3 regions of the Lysinibacillus sp. FSL K6-0232 genome follow, and region 2 is predicted to be linked to each of the others. Evidence: riboswitches for the same ligand, from Rfam matches in the RefSeq annotation. Region 2 holds a riboswitch; each other region holds the start of a gene.
What was found. Region 2 has a riboswitch for thiamine pyrophosphate ahead of thiM (hydroxyethylthiazole kinase). Riboswitches for the same ligand answer to the same signal wherever they lie in the genome.
Positions count from the first base shown of each region.

Region 1: another riboswitch for thiamine pyrophosphate. It lies ahead of thiT (energy-coupled thiamine transporter ThiT); the one in region 2 lies ahead of thiM (hydroxyethylthiazole kinase).
Region 3: another riboswitch for thiamine pyrophosphate. It lies ahead of thiC (phosphomethylpyrimidine synthase ThiC); the one in region 2 lies ahead of thiM (hydroxyethylthiazole kinase).

Region 1 is NZ_JBBOYW010000001.1:3,380,891-3,387,727, forward strand. Features, by position in the region: gene MHB42_RS16645 (polyphosphate kinase 2 family protein) at 1-108, opposite strand, end outside; gene MHB42_RS16650 (hypothetical protein) at 300-1,013, shown strand; gene map (type I methionyl aminopeptidase) at 1,042-1,797, opposite strand; partial or broken gene MHB42_RS16660 (DUF3169 family protein) at 1,934-2,170, opposite strand; gene MHB42_RS16665 (hypothetical protein) at 2,198-2,383, opposite strand; gene MHB42_RS16670 (hypothetical protein) at 2,365-2,619, opposite strand; gene MHB42_RS16675 (helix-turn-helix transcriptional regulator) at 2,616-2,819, opposite strand; gene MHB42_RS16680 (hypothetical protein) at 2,961-3,392, opposite strand; gene MHB42_RS16685 (hypothetical protein) at 3,469-3,771, opposite strand; gene thiT (energy-coupled thiamine transporter ThiT) at 3,831-4,385, opposite strand; TPP riboswitch at 4,520-4,627, opposite strand; gene MHB42_RS16695 (DUF4870 domain-containing protein) at 4,755-5,075, shown strand; gene MHB42_RS16700 (SMC family ATPase) at 5,294-6,837, opposite strand, start outside.
Region 2 is NZ_JBBOYW010000001.1:2,871,193-2,878,029, reverse strand. Features, by position in the region: gene ezrA (septation ring formation regulator EzrA) at 1-340, shown strand, start outside; gene MHB42_RS14020 (cysteine desulfurase family protein) at 543-1,700, shown strand; gene thiI (tRNA uracil 4-sulfurtransferase ThiI) at 1,697-2,908, shown strand; gene MHB42_RS14010 (alpha/beta-type small acid-soluble spore protein) at 3,058-3,276, shown strand; gene thiE (thiamine phosphate synthase) at 3,347-3,994, opposite strand; gene thiD (bifunctional hydroxymethylpyrimidine kinase/phosphomethylpyrimidine kinase) at 3,984-4,808, opposite strand; gene thiM (hydroxyethylthiazole kinase) at 4,808-5,563, opposite strand; TPP riboswitch at 5,653-5,751, opposite strand; gene mbcS (acyl-CoA synthetase MbcS) at 5,935-6,837, shown strand, end outside.
Region 3 is NZ_JBBOYW010000001.1:272,408-279,244, forward strand. Features, by position in the region: gene MHB42_RS01290 (response regulator) at 1-173, shown strand, start outside; gene MHB42_RS01295 (methyl-accepting chemotaxis protein) at 499-2,505, shown strand; gene MHB42_RS01300 (AEC family transporter) at 2,662-3,591, shown strand; TPP riboswitch at 3,654-3,768, shown strand; gene thiC (phosphomethylpyrimidine synthase ThiC) at 3,914-5,692, shown strand; gene MHB42_RS01310 (catalase) at 5,814-6,837, opposite strand, start outside.

The sequences.
Region 1 (6,837 bases), 510 kb from region 2:
AAATTGTTGTGCATTCAGCATTTCATATTGTAAAACCTTTAATTTCTTTTTATACATCTTTTTGTCTAGCTCAATTGATAAATCAAGATTTTTCAAGTTTTTTGCCATGTCAGCTTCCACTCCTTTTATTTGGATAATTTTATTGTACTAAAGAAATATATGGATGCCTATCAACATGTGAAATATAAAGAAAACAACACAATACATCGTTGGAAATTTCCGCTATAATAGAAAAAGTGACAGTAGCTATACATATTTGTCTTTTCCCTATACAATCTAACACGAAGGGAGAGGAAAGCATGCCTCAGTTTATATTGATGACAATGTCCTATATTGTGTCACTTATCCTAACCTTTTCATCCTTTTTTATGCATATAAACGGTCAATCTTCACTCGAAATTGCTAATCGCTTTTCTGTTGTATTTGCACCTATTAATATAAGTTATGTAATATGGATCGTTATTTACGTATTCCTTGGTTATTGGTTAGCTATGAACATTAAAAAGACATCTATGAAGCAAACTGCGCTCTTTAGCTGCATAAATATATTGCAAGCATTAACGATATATGTATGGCATCATGAGCTATTTATTGTTTCTCTTGGTATTACATTATTATTAGTGTTGTATTTATTTATGCTTTACAGTACGTATCCTCTGTACGATCAATCGCCATCTGGTCGACTGCCTTTTGCCTTTTATTTCGCATGGGCAACATTTACACTTATCACAAATATTAGTTTTACATTAACAGCTTATGGCTGGAACGGCTTTGGTCTTAGCATCCCTCTTTGGGCAGTAATATTATTGACATTGGGAGGAGCTATTGCACTACATATCCGCTTCCATCACTTTGATAGAGTATATCCAAGTGTTTTTATTTGGGCTTATATAGGAATCGCCTTACATAATGGTTTTGATGAGTTACTTGTCACAACAGCTGCGCTATTTTTATGTGGCGTCCTCTTTGTCGGTATTTTATTTATGAAAAAAAATCCTGCCCACCAAAAATAATTGGTTAGCAGGATTTTTTGTATTTCTATTATTCCTCATCTAATGAAGTTAAAATAATTGGTTTGTCTTTTGTTACAATGATGGAATGTTCAATTTGAGCAACAAGTGATTTATCAGGTGTTACAAATGTCCAGCCATCGCCAGCTTCTACAACATGCTCTGCCTTTGCGGAAATAAACGGCTCCACCGCAAGCACCATGCCTTCCTTCATAATGGTAGAATCCCATGCATCATAATAGTTTAAAATATGATTTGGCTCATCATGTAAAGATTGCCCTAAGCCATGACCTGTTAAATTCATAATAACCGTTAAGCCATTAGCATTTGCCTCACGCTCAACTGCTTTCCCAATTTGATTTAATTTGGAGCCAGCTTTTACCTTTGTCATTGCTCGATCAAAAGCACTTTTGGCAACGCGACATAGCTTTTCTTTATCCTCGTAGCCTTCACCTACTACAAATGAAATACCAGTATCCGCAAAGTAACCGTTTAAAGAGCCAGATACATCAATATTCACAATATCCCCTTCTTTAATAACACGTTTCCCTGGAATACCGTGTGCCACTTCCTCATTAACGCTAATACAAGTATAGCCTGGGAAATCATATTCTCCCTTTGGCCCAGAAATAGCGCCAGCCTCTGCAAACATACGACCTGCCATTTCATCTAGCTCAAGCGTTGTGACACCTGGTTTTGTAGCTGCCTTCATCGCCTCGCGAATCTCAGCACAGATACGGCCAATTTTTTTAAAAGCTTCAAGCTCCTCTTGTGTTTTTACAATCATCTTTAACGATCCTTTCCTGTTAAATGTCTACCCTTAACTATAACATAACTTCCCAAGCATAGAACTCAAAACGCTTGAAATATTGTATGCTTGGCACAATGTGCAAATAAGGGCATATACATCACTTTCAGTAGGTCTATTTATTACGAATCGTTAGCATATATTGTGTATTCGTAATAACTAATATAAAGACAATCAGGAAAATAGCCATTAGCTGAGATACACCTGAAATCACAGAATATGCAATTAGGAAAAGTATAGCTAGTAGCAATAGCACATTTAAGCTACGAAAAGAGCCGTACAAGCCGTTAAGTATAATATGATGTCCACCTTCATCACTAATTGTCATTATACTTTTAGCATAGTCTTTATCATTGAGAGACGACCAATTACGCTCTGGCTAAACCACTTTCGCTAGCTCTAAAAAAATCATATCCAGTATAAAACTAAGTAATACACATCCTATGCCAATAAAAATAAAAATCGTTGGTACATCTGTTAAACTAGCAATTGCTAACATCAAAATAGAAAAATAAATAGCTATATTTGACGCAAGCATGATGTCCCCTAAACGTCTATATTGCAACAGCTCGAACTCATCCTATTCATCACCAACCATATTTTCCCATAATATACTTTTATCCTGTTATATCCAATCAAGCTTATAATCATCAATAAAATGGAAATAACCGTAAAAATGACTGTTAACTCAAGTTTCATTGATGGAATATTTATATCAAACGCTAGTCGTCCAAGCAATAAATACACTACTGTAAAGCCGACTAATACACTAATCAACATTCCGCCTATATGTTTTTTCATAGTTCACCCTCCTCAAAAAAGAAAATATTTTCAATAGGCTCCTTAAATATTTTTGCAATACGTATAGCGATTAATAATGATGGAATAAGTTCTTCTCTCTCAATTAAACTAATTGTTTGGCGCGAAACCTGTGCCAATTTTGCTAACTCTGTTTGATTCAAGCCATCACGTGCCCGAAGCTCCTTTAATCGAGTTCTCATTCGTCCACCACCTAGCTATTGTTCATCATTTTGACAATTATATTTTACAAAATGATTTATTTATTAGTCAAAATGCAATTTATTTTATTCAAAAAAAGCATGTATGCCTATTGTTGGCTACATGCTTTAGTTTAATTTTATTTACCATGTCTTAATAGCTACTGTACTAGTATATGCCTGATTGTTAAATGTAACTTTCGTAGTTGCTGTCTTTTCTAACAATATAACAGAGGTACGGACTTTCTCCACGGCAAAGCAATCCAAAGGTTCATTCTTTTCCTGTTTATAGTCCAGATTTATTTGCATAACTTTATTAGATTGCGTAATCGTTGTAATATCTAATTGGCAGCCTGCCTCAACATATTTAAAAAAATAAACATCATTGATGGCAAAATCAACGGTTGGTAGATCATCCTGTACCTGGAAATATGCCCATAGATTTTGCATTTCCTCCATTGTAGAAGCCTTATAGCTTAACCAGTTATTCTGATGATCCTTAGGTCCTGTATTCACTGAGAGTAATGTTGTAAAGGCTATTTGTTCCTGAGGCGGCTCTTTTGCGCTACAACCCATTAATAGTGCAAGTATCAAAAAAGGTAGCTATATGCTCTCATAAAATCACTCCTAATCTGTATACTACTCTTGAATTTCAATTAACTTTAACATTACTACTCGATTTATGCAAAGATATTCCGTAATATGGTTGTACATCCTGATATTTAGTAACCCATCCTCCAATAATGGCATTACCAATAATACGGTTACCTGTAACAACACCAGCAAAATTAACATTAGTATTAAGACCATCTAATACATAAACAGCACCACCACTGTCACCTCCTAAGGAGAAATTATCACCTTTAACATATGCTAACTTATACGATATATTATCACCAAAATTTTTATTAGTTGTATTAGCATATAGGACTTCACCACATGTAACATGTGTCAACCTTTAACACACTGATCGTATAGTAACGACCTTTGTATAAAATAACTTTTTTTGAGAAATTAATATTGTATCAATTGTGGTCTTGCTGTAAATACTAATACACTGACAATTGCTGTTAAAATGGTTGCAGGCAGCATGTACGTACCATTATAAATAATGGCATAAAGCCATGCATTTTGATCGCCCGCATATTCTGCAAAAAATACTGCACCTGCACAAGTATGTGCTACATAGCGTAAAAAGCCAGCAAACACAGTGCCTATTATAATATAACGTACCATTTTTGCCTTATCATTATGTTTAGCAGCCTCTAATAATGGCTGACGTACAATTGCTGCTAGTCCAACAACTGTAAAGGCAACACCATAATCCAATAGTCCCTGAAGCCAATGTACAATATAAGCACCAAACATTGTTTGGATAACACCTACAAGTAAACCAGTTGTAAGCCCAGCGGTTAATCCCCAACGAAATGCCATTAGTACAATGGGAACCATCACAAGACTAACAGAGCCGCCTTGTGCCCATACTTTAAAGGAGATTTGATCGAGTACAAGACCAATCGCAGCAAATATTGCAATCTCCGTAAGCATTAGTAATCTTTTTTTGTCCATAGATATTCTCTCCTTTGTTCCGATGTAGGATACAAGAGCAGGAATAGAAATGCACGCGTGTATCTGCTACTGACATTTTTTCATTTAAAAAAATGAAAAAACGATGTCAGGACAGAGCCTCACATCGTACGAGTGTTGGTTTCTATCCACATCCCTACGCAAGCGTTAACTTACAGGTTCAAAGAGTCAAGGCATTACGTGCCCATTCTCAGCTGACATCATCAGCTCCCCTTGTGGTCATTACATCTGAAATTTTTTGAACATCTCCATTGTAAGCAAATACAGCTAGGATAACAACCTCTTTCACTTATAATTTTTTTGAAACTTTGCTGTTTTTGATGCGTAAATATTAAAAAAGGAGGTACAACTATGGAGAACCCTAAAATTTTATCTGCCTTTAGCTATCTCAGTATTTTCTTTGCCCCTTTTATCGTGCCATTAATTGTTTATTTTGTTGTAAAAGATAGCGATGTCAAAAGACATTCTATTCGTGCCCTTGTTTCACATTTAATTCCTTTTGTTTTTGGCATTTTATTTATGATTGTCTTTATTTTTTCTACATTTAGTTTGGACTCAACATCTGGCAATACATTTCTTATCGTCTGGATTGTATCGTTCGCTCTTTATGCCATCGTATCACTTGGCATTGTAGTTTGGAATATTATTCAGGCAATTCGTGTTGCTCGTTAATGTTTTAAACGTAACACAAACAGGTAGTAGTAAATGTAAAAGGAGCTGTTTTTTAAATGAAAGTATCGAACGTTGTGAAAACTGCTGTAAAGTTAGCGCCTATTATCATACCTATTGTAAAAAAGGTCATGGCCTCAAAGAAAGGAACAACTCCTAAAGCGCCTCCACGTACGAAATAAAGGAGCGGCTCAATATTATTTGAGCCACTCCCTTTCATCTTACTTCACTTCAAAATATGTTTGACTATAGCCATTCAATGTTTTTTCCACATGTAATACGGCTGGCATTGCCGTTTTTAATTCGGGAACATGCGAAATAACACCGATCATCCGCCCTGAATTCTGTAAATCAATTAATGTATCAATCGCTTTATTTAATGACTCCTCATCAAGTGAGCCAAAGCCCTCATCAATAAACATCGTTTCAATATGAACATTGCCTTGGAAGCTTTGAATCACATCAGCCATCCCTAAAGCAAGGCTTAAGGAGGCATTAAACTTCTCCCCACCTGATAATGTTTTAACATCTCGAAGCTGGTCTGTATAAGCATCATAAACATCTAGACCAAGACCGCTTTGCTTCGCATGCTTTTCAAGTCTATCTGAGCGCCTTAGCTCAAATTGACCATTCGATAAATGATAAAGGCGCATATTTGCAGCTTCTGTAATTTTATCTAAATAATTAATTTGAATATAACGCTCAAAGGATAGCTTTTTCGAGTTTTGTCCATTTAATAGCCCATAAAGCTCCTTTATTCGACCTGCCTCTTGTTCCAGTGAACGAAGCTCCTTTGCTGTTTCCTCTACTTTCTCTATAAAGGCTTGGCATGCTTGTGCAACATCATTTAACTGCTGTAAGCGTTTAAAGGCTTCCTCATAAATAATACGCAGATTTTCTAGCTTTGCTTCCATAGCTGCTAAATCCTGCTGCTCTTTTCCTTGAAGATGTTTAGCACCTTCCGCAATCTGAATTTTTAAGGTATGAACTTGTAACGTATAATCACTACATGCCTTGCGAAGTGCCTCTAGCTCCATACTGCTTCTTTTAGCAGCTTGGTAATCCTTATCATCTACAAAGCCCGCATCCTTTATGCTAACTGCCAATTGCTCCTGCTTCGTCGTTATTTTTTGCTTTACTTCCTCAATAGCTTGCCATGCCATTTCTACAGCCATATTTGCGTTACTTCTTGCTTGCTGTGCTGTCTGTAAATATTGCTGACTCTCCTGCCATTGTTGTTGAAGTTGAATTTTTTCCTGGCTAATATCCGTCAGCGCTTGCTTCAATCGCTGTAATGTTGGTAAATCTGCTGGGATTTGCTTGCGTTGCTCCTCTACAACTGCCTGTAGCTTTGTCCATTTTTGCATCTGCTCTGTTAAATATTGCTCTAATTCTACTTGCTTATGCTGTAGCTGTTCAATTTTAGGACGTTGATTTTTCAGCTCTAATCGCATATCTACTAGCTGGTGATTAACAATTTTTAACCTTGTAATCTCCTGCTCAGCTTGCTGTAAGGACGCCTCTATAGCTGCTTGCTCTTCTTGCTTAATAGCATGCGCTGTCAATTGCTGGTGCGCCTCTTGAAGTAGCTGCTGTGTAGAGGTAACCAGCGCTTTTTTCTCTACATATATACGCTCAGCTGAAGAAGCTTTTACTCTTAATGCTTCCACCTGTGCTAGGTCAACCGTTGCCAATTGCTGGTGGTCTGTTTTAGGATGCGTTGTACTACCGCAAACAGGGCAAGGCTCCCCATCCTTTAATTGCT
Region 2 (6,837 bases):
TATTTATGTAGTAATGCAAAGCTTGCAGGAAGTGCCGCTAAATATGGGGACGGTGCATAATAACTTAAATGCAGCGACACTTTGTGTAGAGGATGTTAATGCAAAGGCACATGAGCTAATTGAAAATGTCATGTTAATTGAGCGTATTATTCAATATGGTAATCGTCATCGTGCAACAAATTCAAAATTGCATATGCGCTTAACGGAAGCGGAGGAAGCATTCCATCAATTTCGTTATGCTAAGGCATTAGAGGAAGCTGGAACAGCCGTTGAAGAAATGGAGCCGGGTGCTTTAAAACGTATTCAAGAAATTGTTGCAGAGGAATCTGTATCAAAATAATGAAACCTGAACTATTCTATGAAATGCTTCTTTAGTATTTCGTAGTAGTTCAGGTTTTTTGTTTCTTTAAAAACATTCAGCGATATTCTAGTGTCCTTTTCTCATCAAAATATAAATAATCGTGAAAGTTAGTGGTCATTCTGGCAAGATTGCGTTATGATAAATACCGTTAAATCAACGCGTTGAAAGTGTGTGAAGAATAATGAGTAATGTAATTTATTTAGATAACAGTGCAACAACAAAGCCTTTACAAGAGGTAATGCAGACATTTATGGCTGTGAATGAGCAGTATTATGCAAATCCTGCATCCATTCATGCTATGGGTGTTGAAGCAAATAACTTATTAATGCGTGCGCGTGAGCAAGTAGCAGATATTTTGCAAACAACAGCGAAAAATGTGCTATTTACTTCAGGTGGGACAGAATCAAATAATGCAGCTATTTTTGGCTTAGCACGCAGTAATACACATATAGGAAAGCATATTTTAACAACGGAAATTGAGCATCCTTCTGTTCTAGAGGCAGTAAAGCAGCTTGAAAAAGAAGGCTTTGAGATTGAATATTTGAACGTTGATAAAAGCGGTGTAATTTCCTTAGAGGAGCTTACAGCAAAACTACGTAAAGATACGATTTTGGTAAGCATTATGCATGTCAATAATGAAATGGGTGCAATCCAGCCTATTTTTGAAGCAGCTAGCATTATCCATAAAATAAGTCGAGCTGCTTTTCATGTGGATGCTGTGCAAAGCTTTGGCAAATTAGCCGTATCTTTTAATGGAGAAGATGGACCAGATAGTTTGTCAATTTCGGGTCATAAAATTCATGGCTTTAAAGGCTCAGGCATACTAGCATTTCGTAAAGCAATGAGATGGCAGCCATATACATTTGGTGGTGGTCAGGAATTTGGCATGCGAAGTGGAACTGTAGCTGTTCCACAAGCTGTAGCTTTAGCAAAAGCGGCTCGTCTGGCAGTTGAAGAAATGGATGAGCGTGCAAAAAAATATCGCCAATGGCAAGAAACTATTTGTGCGCAGCTCCAAAGCTATGGGGAGGCTGTGCATATTTTATCGACCCCACAAGGAGCGGCTCATATTTTCTCATTTAGTGTGCGTGATTTAAAGGGTGAAATTATTATTAATGCCATGCAAAAGCGAGGCGTGATTGTTTCTACATCAAGTGCTTGCTCATCGAAACAAACAAAAACAAGTCATGTTGTGGAAGCATTAAAGCTTGATGAGCATTATAAAAAAAGTGTTATTCGAATGAGTTTTGGTGCATATAACACAGCCGAGGATATTGAAAAGTTACAACAAGTATTAGCGGAAGTAATGATGGAACTTAAAGGAGAACAAAGCAAATGATTTGGAAAGAAATTTTAATTCGATATGGCGAGCTTTCTACAAAAGGGCGCAATAAAATGGACTTTATTCGCCGCTTGCGTGAGAATATTCGTCATGCCTTTGTAGATTTAGGACATCTACATATTCGTACAGAGCGCGATCGTATGTTTATTGCGATTGACAACGAAAGACAGATGCAAACGTTAATTGAAGGGCTACCGAAAATTTTTGGTATTCAATCCTTTAGCCCTGTAGCGGCATGTGAAAAAGATATAGCAACCATGAAGCAGCTTGCTGTTACAATTATGGATAGCTTTAAAGAGGGGCAACATACATTTAAAGTAGAAGTAAAACGTACAGATAAAACATTTCCTTTAGAGTCACATGCTATTCAACGCGAGATTGGTGGTTATGTGTTACCACATTTTAAAAATTTATCTGTGCAAGTAAAGCAGCCCGATATTGAATTACGTGTTGAAGTGCGCCATGATGCCATATATATGATGGCACAAGTAATCGCTGGTGCAGGTGGAATGCCAGTAGGATCAAATGGGAAGTCTTTATTAATGCTATCAGGAGGCATTGATAGCCCTGTTGCAGGTTATTTAATGATGAAACGTGGTGTACGTCTAGAAGCTATTCATTTCTTTAGTCCACCATATACAAGTCAAAATTCACTGGAAAAGGTAAAGGTACTTGCGAATGAATTAACGAAATTTGGTGCAAGCATTCGTCTACATGTTATTCCGTTTACAGAAATTCAAGTTTTAATAAAGGAAAAAGTACCTTCAAATGTATCGATGACAACAACGCGTCGTATGATGTTAAAAGTAGCCGATCAAGTACGTGAAGAAATCGGTGCTCTTGCCATTGTTACAGGTGAAAGTCTTGGACAAGTTGCCAGTCAAACGCTCGAAAGCTTAACGGCTATTAATGCTGTCACGAATACACCGATTTTACGTCCACTAATTTCAACTGATAAATTAGAAATTATTGATATTGCAGAAAAAATCGGCACATACGAAACATCTATTCAGCCATTTGAGGATTGCTGTACAATCTTTACACCAGCAAGTCCAAAAACAAAGCCAAAGCTTGAAAAAGTAGAGCATTATGAAAGCTTCTCGGATTTTGATGAACTGATTGCACGAGCTGTGCAAAATCGCGAGGTCTATATTTTCCCTAAAAAAGATGAGCCACAACAAGATAAGTTTGCTGAGCTTTTATAAGCAAAGGTTTTCACGCCGCTTCCAATACCTATTTGGAGGCGGCTTTTTGTATTGTTTGCTGTATCCCAATAGAGGCACAATTTACCTCTAAAATTTTTGTATTAAAAATCTAATATCGCACATTCTATATTCACAAGGAGGTGAGAAACATGACTACAAACAACAACCGTAATTCAAACAAGCTTGCAGTACCTGGTGTACAACAAGCACTTGATCAAATGAAATACGAAATTGCACAAGAATTTGGTGTTCAATTAGGAGCTGAAGCTTCAGCTCGTGCTAACGGTTCCGTTGGCGGTGAAATCACTAAACGTCTTGTACAAATGGCAGAATCTCAATTAAAAGGTATGCCAAACAACAACCAATAATTGCAGCATAAGCAATTATTAAACGTAAAACCAGTGACCGTAACAGGCACTGGTTTTAGTTTGTTTATATTTATCCTTTTTTATGCTCTGCAAACAACGACCTGAACATAGTTACTGTATGGGCAATATCTTTACTATCACAAATAGCAGAAATAACAGCAACACCGTCTGCGCCTGCTTGTAAAACTGCTGGTGCATTGGCACAATTAATGCCTCCAATGGCAACAATGGGAAGTTCACGGTTTTCACTGCGTACGCTTTGCAAAAATGCTGTGCCACTTGGTGGGTTGGCATCGCTCTTTGATGTTGTAGCAAAAATTGGACCAATCCCTACATAATCTGCCCCGTATTGCTGTGCAATTTGCAATTCGTCTTGAGAATGAACGGACACACCAAGAATCATTTTGCCAATTTTTTCTCGAATTTTACATACAGGAAAATCCTTCTGACCAATATGAATACCATCTGCTCCAAGCTTTATCGCAAGTTCTACATCATCATTGATAATAAATGGGACACGATATTGCTGACACAGCTGCTGACAATGGCGTGCAAAGTCTTCATAGGCTGGTCCTGTTAATGCATTGTGCCCCTTCTCGCGTAGCTGAAACATGGTAATTCCGTGCTGTAAGGCTTGTTCTAGAACAATGAGTGGTTCTTGAAGTCTGCTATTACCTGTACCCATTATAAAATAGAGCGCTAAATCTTCACGCTTCATAAATAGTCACCTCACAACAATTTTTGCTGTCTTGATAGGCAAAATGATTTGTCGGTCCATGTCCATGACCTAGTGCTAAATCATGTGTAATGGCTAGCTGAATAAATTTTTTCGCTTCGATGATTGCTTCTTTAATCGACAGACCACGTCCTATAAAAGCCGTTAATGCTGCGGAAAATGTACAACCAGTGCCATGTGTATTGTTAGTTGCAATACGAGGTGTTTGCATTGAAAAAGCTTGCCCATCGTTGAAAAATACATAGTCAATGGCATCCGTTGTATCTGCTAAATGACCACCTTTGATAATGACACAATGTACACCTGTTGCCAATAGATGGTCAGCGGCTTCTTTTATATCATCGATTGTGTTGATTGTTTTGCCTGTTAATGTTTCAGCCTCTGGAATATTTGGTGTTACAATGGTTGCGATTGGCAGTAAATAATGGCTAAGTGCCTCAATTGCTTCTTGCTGTAATAAACTTTCGCCACCTTTGGCAATCATAACAGGGTCAATAATAAGTGGAATGTTTGTATTAGCAAATGTATGTGCCACTGTTTGAATAATAGCTGGAGAAAATAGCATACCTGTTTTTACAGCACTTATTGAAAAATCCTCAAGCAATGCCTGTAGTTGTTGTTCTACAAAAGCCGCCTCAATTGGCAAAACACCTGAAACACCAAGTGTATTTTGAGCTGTTAAAGCTGTAATAACAGTCGTTCCAAACACTTTTAATTCTTGGAAGGTTTTTAAATCAGCTTGTATACCAGCGCCGCCACTGCTATCAGACCCAGCAATCGTTGTAACAATTTGCATTATTGCTCACCATCCTTTGATAGACGATTTAGTTCATTTAACACAGCAATTTGAAAATCACCAATATATTGTGCAGCAGCGGCAGCTTGCTCAGCAATTTGTTTATAAAGCTTTAGTACCTCAGCTAATTGCTGGTAGGGCTGCTGACCAGCTACATAAGCAGCACAGCAAATCGCACTTAAGAGGCAGCCTGTTCCAGTAACATCTGTCATTTGCACATTGCCGCCCGCAATCCATTGCTGTTGAGTGCCATCCGTAATAAAGTCCTTTTCTCCTGTAACAATGACGATACATTGATAAAGCCGTGCGATTTTTCTTGCCTCATCCTCTATAGCAATGGAGCCAGTTCCACTATCTACGCCCTTTTGCTGCCAATCTATATTCGCAATGGCGGCAAGCTCGCCAATATTGCACCGAATAGCTGCAAATTGAATTTCTTTTAATAGTTGCTGTGTAGCTTGCTTGCGATAAGCTGTTGCGCCAGCGCCAACAGGGTCTAATAGAACAGGGATACCAAGTGCGTTTGCTCTTTTACCAGCCAATAGCATGGATGTTTTAGCTGTATCATTTAGTGTTCCAATATTAATCAATAGGCCTGAGGAAATTGCCACCATTTCCTCCACCTCCTCATTGCCATCAGCCATTACAGGTGAGGCACCAATTGCTAAGAGTCCATTTGCTTGGAAATTCGCTACGACATAATTTGTAATACAATGAATTAATGGATTTTTTTTACGGATTGTTTCAATAATCATTATAAGTCCTCCTTTGTTGGATGGACGTAAGCATGCAAAAAGGCTCTTTTTTGTGTAAAAATACACGTAAAAGAGCCTGTCATCAGTAAAGATAGATGTAAATTGCTCCCTACGCCAGTATTAACTAACAGGTTCAAAGGGTCAGGTTTTACCTTCTCAACTCATCATGAGTCCCCCTGCAATCTTATTTTTAGTTGACCAAAATGTACCATATTTTTTTAGCTTATTCAATAGAGAATTCATATGAATATGACTGATACCATATACCGAAATATGATAGTTGTCATGACTTTTGGCAAATTGGGCGCAAAGCATTGAAAATCATAAAAAGGGAGCTTTATAATGTGTCATAACAAAAGGGGGCATTTGCCGTGAACAGACAAGATTTAATTGCACCAGAATGGTATAACATCACAGAGGAAATTGAAAAATATGCACAGGATACAACAAAGAATGCATTAATTATTTGTGACGAACATCAAAATGTTCAATGGATTACATACACACATTTATTTGAAAAGGCAAATCAGGCAGCACATGTCTTTACAAAAGAGGGCTTAGCAAAAGGTGATGTAGTACTTGTAATGGTGCCGCGCTCTGTAGAAGCCTATATTGTTTATATCGCTGCTCTAAAAGCGGGTTTAACCATTATACCAAGCTCAGAAATGTTAAGAACAAAGGATATTGAATATCGCATTGAACATGCAGAGGCAAAAGCCGTTATTGCGTATGAGCCTTATATTGAGCAATTCGACAAGGTAGAAAATTTACAAGGTATGCAGCAATTTGTTATTGGGCATGCACATAAGCCATGGCAGCCATTACTAGAAAAAATGCAGCAGCAACCAACAACTTACATAAATGCTACTCCAACCAAAAGCACAGATATTGCATTTTTAGCTTATACAAGCGGTACAACAGGTAATCCAAAAGCTGCGGTGCATAGTCATAGCTGGGGCTATGCACATTTACGCACAACAGCACCCCATTGGTTAGGTGTCCAAGAAAATGATATTGTTTGGGCTACAGCAGCACCTGGTTGGCAAAAATGGATATGGAGTCCATTCCTCGCTACACTAGGAAGCGGTGCAACAGCATTTGTTTATAAAGGGAAGTTTGATGCAGCTACTTACCTAACATTGCTTGAAAAATTCAATATTAATGTTCTATGTTGCACACCAACGGAATATCGTTTTATGGCAGCACTTAATCATTTACAGCACTATAATTTAAGTGCTATTCGTCAGGCTGTGTCAGCAGGTGAGCCTTTAAAT
Region 3 (6,837 bases), 2.6 Mb from region 2:
TAATGAAGCTATACGAATTACTGGATAATGTAGCTGCTGTAGAGGAGCAATATTTACTATTAAAGAGAATGCTTCAAGAGCATTTGGCGGTAGAGCCAAATGAGGAAATTGAAAGCTGGTATCAAAGCTGGAAGCAAATTAATAATCTATCACGTATAGATGCCTTTAGTTAGGAAAATGCCAAAGCGCTGTTAAATCAGTGCTTCGGCATTTTTTTGTGGCTGAAGCATCTTTTGCGATACTATCTGTCACATTTATTACCTTAAAGTAAGCCATAAGTCCCTCTATTTATCGGATAAATCTTTACAATAATATCAGTAATTTTTTACTATATTCAATAAATAATTTATTGTGATATAGATAGGTATCCTTTATTATTAATGTAAAAGTGAGGTGCTAGAGATGAAAAAATCTAGAGGTATTGCTTTAAAATTATCCTCTCTTATAATAGGACTATTTCTAGTGCTATTTATAACCTATACCGTTATAACTGGAGCTATGATAAAAAATCAAAGTATGAAAGATTCAGAGCATGGAGCGTTGGAAACGGCTGAATCTTCAGTAGCTATTATGAGCGAGCGTTTTAAAAAAGTGAATACGACATTGCTAACAACAAAACGCATGGTCGAAAGTATGGGAAAAAATGGTGCGTTATCTGCAAAAGCTATTCTAGATATAATGGAAGGTAATTTAACTAATAACGATGATTTAGTAGGTGTAGGTGCTATTTTTGAGCAGGGTTCTATTACGTTTGAGCCGTCTGAAGCCGCTACATTAGTAGATTCAAAACAGCGTTTCAGCCCTTATTTAAGTAAAAATAATAGTGATATTACGGCTGCTTTAATTGAAGGAGCTGATGATAAAAGTGTTGCCGATTGGTATTGGATTCCAAAAGAGGAGAAGCGAGCGGTTTTAACGGAGCCCTATAACTATAATGTAAACGGACAAACTGTATTAATGACAACTATTTCAGTGCCATTAGTCAATGCTTCAGGGACGTTTTTTGGCGTATTGACAGCTGATATGTCCATTGACTTCTTAAATGGGTTAACAGAATCCATTGCACCAGAGGGTGGCTATGCTGCTATTATTACAAATCAAGGTGTGCTGACAGCCAATAGCTTTGGTGAAGAGCTAGGTGGGCATAATATGCAGGAGGATGCTGCTTGGGCAAGTATTAGCGAAACAATGGAAAATGGCGAAATCACAACGCTATACTTGGATTCTGAGCAGTTAAAGGAAAATGCATTTAATGTGTTTGCACCAATGATTTTAGAGGACATCGATGAAACATGGACTGTTCAAATTGTGCTGCCCGAATCAAAAATTTTAGAAACGTATCATTATGTATCAATGTTTGCAGTGATAGCATCCATTATTATGGTTACGCTTATGGCTGTTGCAAGTGTGCTCTTTATTTATCGACAGTTAAAGCCATTAAAATTTTTACGTGCATCGATTGAACGAGCGGCAGAGGGAGATTTGACGCAAAAAGTAGATGAGAAATATATTAAGGCCGATGAAATTGGCATGGTAGCATCTGCTTATAATAATATGCTTGATAAAAATACCCATGCGATGCAAACAGTATTAAATTCTACGACATTATTGAGTCAATCCTCCAACCAAGTTTTTGAGGCTTTTAATGAAGTTGTTGCTTCGAGTCAAGAGGTTTCAGTAGCTATCAATGAAATTGCGCAGGGAGCGTCTAAGCAATCCGAGGATACAGAAGAAACGAATTATCGAATGATGGATTTAGCCGAGCAAATTGATGCTCTTACGATGCTTTCCAATGAAATGGAGGAGCTAGCACATCGAACAAATGCAACAACAGAAAAGGGCATGCAAGAGGTTACAAGCTTGCGTGAACGTAATATAGCAACAAATGAGATGAATGGGCGGGTTCAACAGCAAATTGAGTCTTTAGGGTCCAGTATTAATAATATTAATCAAATTATTGCCTCTATCCAAAGCATTACAGAGCAAACAAATCTATTAGCTTTAAATGCAAGCATTGAGGCTGCACGTGCAGGTGAATATGGCAAAGGATTTGCAGTTGTAGCAGATGAAGTAAAAAAACTAGCTGAGCAATCGAAAAGTGAAACAGAAATTATTAAGGACACTGTAGAAAGTATACTGAATAATTCCCATCAGGCTGTTGCTGTAATTGCTTCGAATGCAGATTTAATGCAAGCCCAAAACGAATCCGTACAAAGCACACAGCTAGCCTTTAAAGATAATAGCGAGCTATCACAATCCATCGCTACTTCCATCAATGAACTAATGAATAAGCTTGCACATATGCTGGAACATAAAAACCAGGCAATTATGGCAATCCAAAGCATTTCAGCTATTTCGGAGGAAACTGCTGCCTCTGCTGAACAAGTAAGTGCTTCTGCAATGGATCAACAAGCAGAGCTACAAAAGGTAGCAGAGTCTATTGACAATATGAATCATATTTCTAAGGAGTTGCAAGAAGTCGTGAATCGATTTAAGCTTGCATAAGGGAAGGGGCTGCCTAATCAAAGGCAGTCTTTTTAGCCTTGCTGTAAAAGGGGAGCTGACGGATAGAATATGGAAAGAGGCGGATAGGTTGCTGAAAATGGCAGATAGAGGATTGAAAATGACGGATAGCCAGACAAAGGGGGAGGGAGCGTTTATATGACTTATCTTGGTATGATTTTTTTCCAAATTGTTGCACCTATTTTAGTGCTACTTGTAGTAGGTGCTATACTACAAAAGAAATTTCGCTTTAATTTAAAAGCATTATCACAACTTATTACATATTGCTTTATGCCTGCAGCTGTTTTTATTAATTTATATGAAACAAGTGTAGAGCTATCTGTGCTTGGAGAGGTTGCCCTATTTATTGTACTCTTTATAGGTAGTCAAATGCTGCTTAGTCACTTTTTAGCAAAGGGATTAGGCTTAGCCAAAACAGAAACAGCTGTTTTTAAAAATAGTGTTGTACTCATTAACTCTGGTAATTATGGTATTCCTGTTGCCCAGATGATTTTTGCAACACAGCCAATTGGTGTAGCGATTCAGGTGATTCTTGTTATTTTTCAAAATATGACAACTTATACATACGGGTTATATAATTTAATTTCCTCCACTAAATCAGGTCTTACAATTATTAAAGACTTTTTTAAAATGCCGATTATTCACGCACTTATTATTGGTGTCGCAATGAATTATTGGAATATTGGTATTCCACAGTTTATTAGAATTCCTATAGACCATGTAGCGGATGGCTTTATTGCGGTGGCGTTAATTACTTTAGGCGCACAGCTATCACAGCTTGAAATGAAATCAATGTTTAATAAAACGGTTTTTATTAGTTGCTTTACACGCTTAATTATTGGGCCAGCTATAGCATTAACAGTTATTTTTCTATTGGGCTTGGACGGAGTTGTTGCACAATCTTTACTAATTGCTAGTGCTTTTCCAACATCCCGTAACAGCTCTAGTTTAGCATTAGAATATGATGTGGAATCAGAAACCGCTGCACAAACCGTATTATTTTCAACGATTGTTAGCTGTATAACGGTAACAGTTGTTATTTATCTGGCAGAAATATTGTTTGCATAGCTAAAAGAAAAAATAAGCTTCCATCTCTAAGCAATATCTGCTACACTAGCATCAAACTAAATAGTATTAACTAGGGGAGTCTGATGAGTCAGGCTGAGAGGGAAACGCTTAGAGGTTTCTTGACCCTTTGGACCTGATCTGGCTCATACCAGCGTGGGAAAGTTAAGAAGCTATTGCATCATAGTATTATATGCAATCAATAGACCTTTACATTGACAGCCGGATCCAAATGATTATTTTGGATTCGGCTTTTATTTATTTTGTTGGGGTGAGCTAGATTCGGTCCTTGTATCACAATATATATAAGGGAGAGAATTAGCTTATGTCAGAAATTAGTGAAAAGAACATGATGATTATGTCAAGCTTTGAAGGAAGCAAGAAGGTATATGTAGAGGGGTCACGTCCAGATATTTTAGTGCCTATGCGTGAAATTGCATTAAGTCCGACAACTGGTAGCTTTGGGGATGAGGAGAATGCGCCAGTGCGAGTATATGATACGAGTGGGCCCTATACAGACCCAAATTATCAGGTAGATATTACAAAAGGGTTGCCAGCTTTACGACGTACATGGATACAAGGGCGTGAGGATGTTGAGGAATATGAGGGACGTACGATTAAACCAGAGGATAATGGTTTTCGCCATGCAGACGATCCACGCATGCAAGAAAACGTCTTCCCTAAATTGACAAGAAAGCCTTTACGTGCAAAAAGGGGGGGAAATGTTACACAGCTTCACTATGCACGACAAGGAATCATTACACCTGAAATGGAGTTTGTGGCGATACGTGAAAATATGGACCCAGAATTTATTCGTTCAGAGATTGCAGCAGGACGAGCTATTATGCCTTCTAATATTAATCATCCTGAGGCTGAGCCAATGATTATTGGGCGCAATTTTCATGTAAAGGTTAATGCAAACATTGGCAATTCTGCTGTATCATCCTCAATTGCAGAAGAGGTTGAAAAAATGACATGGGCAACACGCTGGGGTGCTGATACAATTATGGACCTATCGACTGGTAAGCATATTCACACAACACGAGAATGGATTATTCGAAATGCTGCTGTACCAGTTGGCACAGTACCAATTTATCAGGCGTTGGAAAAAGTAAACGGTGTGGCAGAGGATTTAACATGGGAAGTTTATCGTGATACGCTTATTGAACAAGCTGAACAGGGTGTTGATTACTTCACGATCCATGCAGGCGTGCTATTGCGCTACGTACCACTTACAGCAAGTCGTGTAACAGGCATTGTGTCACGCGGTGGTTCGATTATGGCGCAATGGTGTTTATATCATCATCAGGAAAATTTCCTTTACACACATTTTGAGGAAATCTGTGAAATTATGAAAGCCTATGATGTTGCTTTTTCATTAGGGGATGGTTTACGCCCAGGCTCCATAGCTGATGCCAACGATGAGGCACAATTTGCAGAGCTTGAAACATTAGGGGAATTAACGCAAATTGCTTGGCAGCATGATGTTCAGGTGATGGTAGAGGGGCCAGGTCATGTACCGATGCATCTGATTAAAGAAAATATGGATAAGCAATTAGCGGTTTGTAAGGAAGCCCCCTTCTATACATTAGGGCCACTAACAACAGATATTGCTCCTGGTTATGATCATATTACATCGGCTATTGGCGCAGCAATGATCGGTTGGTTTGGCACAGCGATGCTCTGCTATGTGACGCCGAAGGAACATCTTGGCTTACCGAATCGTGAGGATGTTCGAGTAGGGGTTATTACTTATAAAATCGCTGCACATGCGGCAGATTTAGCAAAAGGACACCCAGGTGCACAACAACGAGATGATGCGCTATCAAAAGCACGCTTTGAATTCCGCTGGCGAGATCAATTCAATTTATCATTAGACCCTGAGCGTGCAGTAGAATATCATGATGAAACCTTGCCAGCAGAGGGAGCAAAGACGGCACACTTTTGCTCGATGTGTGGACCTAAATTCTGTAGTATGCGAATTTCACAGGATATTCGTAACTATGCGAAAGAAAAGGAGCTAACGGCAACGGAGGCTATCCATCAAGGTATGAAGGAAAAGGCAGAAGAGTTTCAAAAAGCGGGCAGTCAGATTTATCAATAATGAAAGGGAGCTTGCGTCAACTTTGTTTGACACAAGCCTTTTTCATATAAAAAAGCTCCATGTGAATATATTATTCACATGGAGTAAAAGTTGGATTTGGATATCAATAATAAGTGGAATTTTAAACGTTTGTTGTTTGCTGAACATATGGATTTGTAAGGTCCATACCATCTAATGAAAGACCCATTGCTTTTGCAACACCTTCACCATATGCTGGGTCAGCTAAATAGCAGTGAAGAATATGACGGCGTTTAATAAATTCTTCAACAGAAGCCATATCATTCGCTGTATTTTCGAATAAACGTTGTTGCTCTTCAGCAGTCATTAAACGGAATAGCTTGCCTGGCTGCTCAAAGTAGTTATTATCATCTTCACGGAAATCATGAATACCTGCATGACCATCAATGCGTAATTCAGGTTCTTTATAGTCTAAGTTATGCTCCCATTCACCGTAGCTATTTGGCTCATAACCTAAAGTTGAACCAAGGTTGCCATCAAAACGCATAGCGCCATCACGATGGAATGTACGGAATGGACATTTTGGTGCGTTAACAGGTAGCATATAGTGATTTACACCAAGACGGTAGCGTTGTGCATCAGCATATGCAAAGATACGACCTTGTAGCATTTTATCTGGTGAGAAGCTAATACCAGGAATAATGTTAGATGGTGCAAATGCAGCTTGCTCTACCTCTGCAAAATAGTTGTCTGGGTTTTTATTTAACTCAAACTCCCCTACAGGAATTAATGGGAAGTCTTTTTTATACCAAACCTTTGTTAAATCGAATGGGTTATATGGTAATTCACGAGCTTGTTCCTCAGTCATTACCTGAATATACATTTTCCATTTAGGGAAATCACCTTTTTCGATAGCTTCATATAAATCACGTTGTGAAGACTCACGATCTTGACCAATGATTTCATTAGCCTCAGCACCTGTTAGGTTTTTAATGCCTTGCTCTGTACGGAAATGGAATTTCACCCATACACGCTCGTTATCAGCATTAATAAAGCTATACGTATGAGAGCCAAAACCATGCATATTGCGATAACCAGCTGGAATACCACGATCAGACATAACGATTGTTACTTGATGAAGAGCCTCTGGTAATGAAGTCCAGAAATCCCAGTTAGAATTAGCATTT